DNA from 2 places in the Nocardia sp. CA-135398 genome. Region 1 is predicted to be linked to the other one. Evidence: riboswitches for the same ligand, from Rfam matches in the RefSeq annotation. Region 1 holds a riboswitch; the other holds the start of a gene.
The links. Region 1 has a riboswitch for cobalamin ahead of metE (5-methyltetrahydropteroyltriglutamate--homocysteine S-methyltransferase). Riboswitches for the same ligand answer to the same signal wherever they lie in the genome.
Positions count from the first base shown of each region.

Region 1 (2,452 bases):
GGAACACGGTCGGATCACCGAAGGCCGACTCCGCCTCACGCGACGCGGCCTCGATCGATTCGCGCAGCTGCGCCGGATCGGCGACCCGGCGCATACCGCGCCCACCACCGCCCGCGACGGCCTTCACGAAGATCGGATAGTCCAGGTCCTCGGATGCGGCCAGCAGTTCGTCCACATCGGCCGACGGCGCGCTGGACTTCAGCACCGGCAGACCCGCCGCCCGCGCCGCCTCGATCGCGCGGGCCTTGTTACCAGCGAGTTCGAGCACTTCGGCCGACGGACCGATGAAGGTGATGCCCGCACGCGCACACGCCGCCGCGAGGTCCGGGTTCTCCGACAGGAAGCCGTAACCAGGGTAAATGGCATCAGCACCCGCGGACTTGGCCGCGGCGATGATCGCCTCGATCGACAGGTACGCACGAACCGGGTGCCCCTGCTCGCCGATCTGATAGGACTCCGCGGCCTTCAACCGGTGCACCGAGTTGCGGTCCTCGTATGGGAAGACGGCGACCGTCCCGATGCCGAGTTCGTAGGCCGCGCGGAAGGCGCGGATGGCGATCTCACCACGGTTGGCAACCAAGACTTTCGAGAACATTGAACTAAGGTACCCGGCCCGGAATCGTGGCCTGACAGGGAAGTCACTTTTGCAGAAATCTTCACAACCGGTCCTAGCAGGCTTGCGAAGTTCTGTTCATACCGCTGACACATAACTGTGTGTTGGCTGACGCAGCGCCGGGTGTTGGCTGGCGCAACGTCGGGAAATCGAGTGGCGCTACCGACTATGCTGGTTGACGCAGCTGGTTCGCCGTGCGTAGACGAGATGGAGCCCCGACGTCGCGTACGGAGTCGAGTTCGCGGATCGGTTCGACCGGTGCGCGGATGAGAGGGAACCCGGTGAGAATCCGGGACTGTCCCGCAGCGGTATGCAGGGAACGACCGCCGTCATCAGCACTGGGTAGGCCGTAGCGATTGATCGCAGGTCGCTCGAAATGTCGACCCGGGAAGCGACGGCCAGTAGGTGAGCCCCATATGGGGTCGGCCAGAAGGCCCGTGCCCGCAAGTCCGAAGACCTGCCAGCCGTGTCGGATACGCCGTATCCGGCGGCCACCGCCTCGTGGATTGGGCGCGCGGACCTCTGGTGTGATTGTCGGGCTCCGTCGGTGCTCCGGCACGTCACTCGGTCTCCGCTAGCTCGTAGGGCGTTGGTCTTCGATCTCAGCACTGGAGAAATTCGTGACTGTTACGCATAACCCGTTCACCGCGACGGTTCTCGGTCTCCCGCGGGTGGGGCCGCACCGTGAGCTCAAGCGCGCCACCGAGTCCTACTGGGCCGGACGCATCGACGCGGAGCAACTGCACGCGATCGCCCGCGATTTGCGGCGCGACCAGCTGACCGAATTACACAGCGCCGGACTGGATTCCATCCCTGTCGGCACGTTCTCCTACTACGACCAGGTGCTCGATACCGCCGTGCTGCTCGGCGCGCTGCCGCCCCGGGTGGCCGGTATCGCCGATCCGCTGGATCGCTATTTCGCGGCGGCACGCGGCACCGATACGGTCGAACCGCTGGAGATGACCAAGTGGTTCGATACCAACTACCACTATCTGGTGCCGGAAATCGGTCCGGAGACGGTGTTCTCGCTGCATCCATCGAAGGTGTTGGATGAGCTGCGGGAGGCGCTGGCACTCGGGGTGCCCGCGCGACCGGTGGTGGTCGGCCCCATCACCTTCCTGAAGCTGGCGAAGACGACCGGCGGTGCGACGCTGGATCGCCTGGAGGAGTTGGTGCCGCTCTATCGGGAGCTGTTGCGGCTGCTCGCCGTGGCGGGCGCGGAGTGGATACAGCTCGACGAGCCCGTCCTGGTCACCGATCTGACCGCTGATGAGGTCGAACTCGTGCGGCGCACCTATGCCGAGCTGTCCTGCGCGACGGATCGTCCTGCGCTGCTCGTTGCCACCTACTTCGGCAGGCCGGGTGCTGCACTGAGCGCCTTGGTCGAGACCGAAATCGAAGGCATCGCACTGGATTTCACGGCTGTTGCCGATCTCTCCGGTGTGCCGGCGTTGACGAACAAGCTGCTGGTTGCGGGTGTGGTGGACGGTCGAAATGTTTGGCGGACCGACCTGGATAAGGCTTTGGCGACGCTCGGCACGGTGCTGGAGTGCGCGAAATCCGTTGCGGTGTCGAGTTCCTGCTCACTGCTGCATGTGCCTTACACCTTGGCGAGCGAAACCGGCCTCGACGCGCAGTTGCGTTCGTGGCTGGCATTCGGCGCGGAGAAGGTCGCCGAGGTCCGGCTGCTCGCGACCGGACTGAGTGCGGGACCCGAGGCGATCGACGACGAATTGGCTACGGTCCGTGCGGCTCTCGCCACCAGGCGCACCGATCCTCGGCTGGACAATCCGCAGGTTCGGGCCCGGCTGGCCGCGCTTGGTGCGGATGCAACTCGAC
Region 1 covers NZ_CP192084.1:2,493,066-2,495,517, reverse strand. The annotation lists gene ACQP1T_RS11035 (pyruvate carboxylase) at 1-595, opposite strand, end outside; cobalamin riboswitch at 853-1,092, shown strand; gene metE (5-methyltetrahydropteroyltriglutamate--homocysteine S-methyltransferase) at 1,234-2,452, shown strand, end outside.

Region 2 (2,452 bases), 1.9 Mb from region 1:
CGGGCACCGCGCGCCATCCGGACGGCCACGCCGAGAACCACCAGATAGATGCCGCCGCGAACAATCAGACCTGTTGCGAGCGAGCCGATATCGGCATTCGGGCGGTCCAATTGCACTGCGGTGTAGGTGATTGCCTCACCGACACCGCACAGCAGCGCGATGACGAGGCCGGTGAATGCCACGGAAACCGAGGGCGGTGGGTCGGTTCGTGGCCGCAGAGAAAAGGCAGTGCCGGTCATACAACCGACACTGCCTTTCGCATTTCGAACTCCGGATCAGCCTGCGGTAGCAGCCGTTTCTCGTACCGGAGTGCTATCGCGCGTGGCGAATTCGGTGAGCGCCGCGAAACCGAGGCCGAGGCAGGCCCACAGGGTGGCGGTCTCGCCGAGCGATGCCGCACGGAACTGCCACAGCAGCACCGCCGGGAAGTCGTCCTGCACCTCGTTGACACCGGGCAACAGGATGTACCCGAGCACGACGATCAGCACGAATGCCGCGACTCCCGCGATCAGCCGGAACGTACCGAGTTGCGCCGCAAGCAGTTTGTGGACGTACAGCCCGATACCGACGGCGACCAAACCGAGCAGAACCGCCGCCACCCACAGCCACGTGCGCTGGTTGATGGTGTCCGGATCACCCACGGCGGGCGGATTGGCGGGGTACTTGAAGAACGGCACCCCAACGATCGCGGTCCAACCGGCCAGCGCCAAACCGAGCGCGAGTTTCGGCCCCGACAAGGAGGTGTAGCGGCGTGCGAAATATGCGACCGAAGCGAAAATCGCCCCGAGCGCGACCCCGGCGAGTCCGAGCGCAAGGAACTGCCCGAACTTCTGTCCGGACCGACTGACCAGCGGTTCTTCCTCGTCACCGTGCGTGTGCCCGGCCGGTTCCTTGGCGTGCTCGGCGGTATTGGCTTCTTCGATCGCGATGGCGGCGTCGACCTTGGGTTCGCCGACGAAATAGCCTACTGTCGCGGCCAGCAGACCGGCGATGAGACCGGCCAGCAGGCCACGGAGCAGCAGGGTCTTGAGCGATCCGATCAATGGCACGGCACACCGAGCAGGTGACGTCCGTCGTGCATGAGCTCATGCAGGTACATCCCGCTGCGCGAGATGACGCCCTGGTCGAAGCCGACCAGGTACAGCGTGAGCAATGCGAGAAGAACGACGCCCACTGCGATGAGCAGTGTGCCGAGTGAATCAGTTGCCCGACCAGGTGAATGCGCGATAGCCATTCGAGTCCTCCTAGGGATGCGCGTCCCGTGAGTTGTTCGGTGCGAAGGTGCCGGTGTCTGGCTTTCCGGCACCAAGGACTCGGTGCAAGAACACAGTGGCGCGACCGCTTCGGAATTTCACCGAATTACCGCATCACCCTCGCGTTTGTCATTTCGAACTGTGACATCCGTTCGTACCCGCAGTCAACACGGCGGGCGACTTGCCCAGGCCGGGATGGGCGAGTCGCGCGCCGCGTCTGTCCAGCGGTTTCAGGAAGCGGATTTGGCCGCGACGTCCAGCACGACCTCGAACTCCAGCAGCGAGGCACCCGTCGAAACCGGCTTCTGCCGCTCACCGGCATGCGCCTCCCGCGCCGGACCGTCCCGCCACGCCGCGAACGACTCCTCCGAATCCCACTGGGTGACAACGAAGTACCGGTTCTCCCCGGCCACCGGCCGCAGCAACTGGAAGCCGAGGAAGCCCGGCGAGCCCTCGACCGCATGCGCGCGATGGGCGAATCGCTTCTCCAATTCGGGGCCCGCGCCCTCCGGAACCTCGATCGCATTGATCTTCACAACAGCCATGGCACCGACGATACGTCTGCGCTCACCGGCCGCCCACGGCACATTCGAGGTCGCCCGATGATGGCGAGCTGACAGCGAGACTCTGGCCAATCGGAGCGAGTCTTACGAGCGACGTTCGCGACCCGTCTCGCGGCCGAGTGGCCGAAGCGCATGCGACGAAGTCGCGAGTCTCGGCCGCTCGGACGCGAGACACCAGGGGGCCGCGAACACGCAGCGCCGCAGGCGCTGCAAAATCAACACAGTGTTGTACGACGAAGGCGGAGCGGGAGTGCCGATCCTGCTGCTGCACGGACTTATGGGCAGTGCCCGCACCTGGCGCGAGCATCTGGACTGGCTGCGCGAGTTCGGCCATGTCTACACCTTCGACGCCGCCGGTCACGGTCGTCCCGCGCCCGCGGAGCTGACCACCGAGGCCTTCATCGACGACCTCGCCGCGGCCACAGCCGAAATTTCCGAACCCATGGTGGTCATCGGACATTCGATGGGCGGCCTGCACGGTTGGGTATTCGCGGCGCGCTGCCCGGAGCGGGTGCGCGCGCTGGTGGTCGAGGATATCGCCCCCGACTTCCGCGGCCGCACCGCCGCGAACTGGGCGGCCATGATCGAGGCCTGGCCGCAGCCGTTTCCGGATGCGGACGCGGTGCTGGATTACTT
Region 2 covers NZ_CP192084.1:627,373-629,824, forward strand. The annotation lists gene ACQP1T_RS02795 (hypothetical protein) at 1-239, opposite strand, end outside; gene ACQP1T_RS02800 (CbtA family protein) at 276-1,049, opposite strand; gene ACQP1T_RS02805 (CbtB domain-containing protein) at 1,040-1,234, opposite strand; cobalamin riboswitch at 1,266-1,420, opposite strand; gene mhuD (mycobilin-forming heme oxygenase MhuD) at 1,484-1,798, opposite strand; gene ACQP1T_RS02815 (alpha/beta fold hydrolase) at 2,040-2,452, shown strand, end outside.
Region 2: another riboswitch for cobalamin. It lies ahead of ACQP1T_RS02805 (CbtB domain-containing protein); the one in region 1 lies ahead of metE (5-methyltetrahydropteroyltriglutamate--homocysteine S-methyltransferase).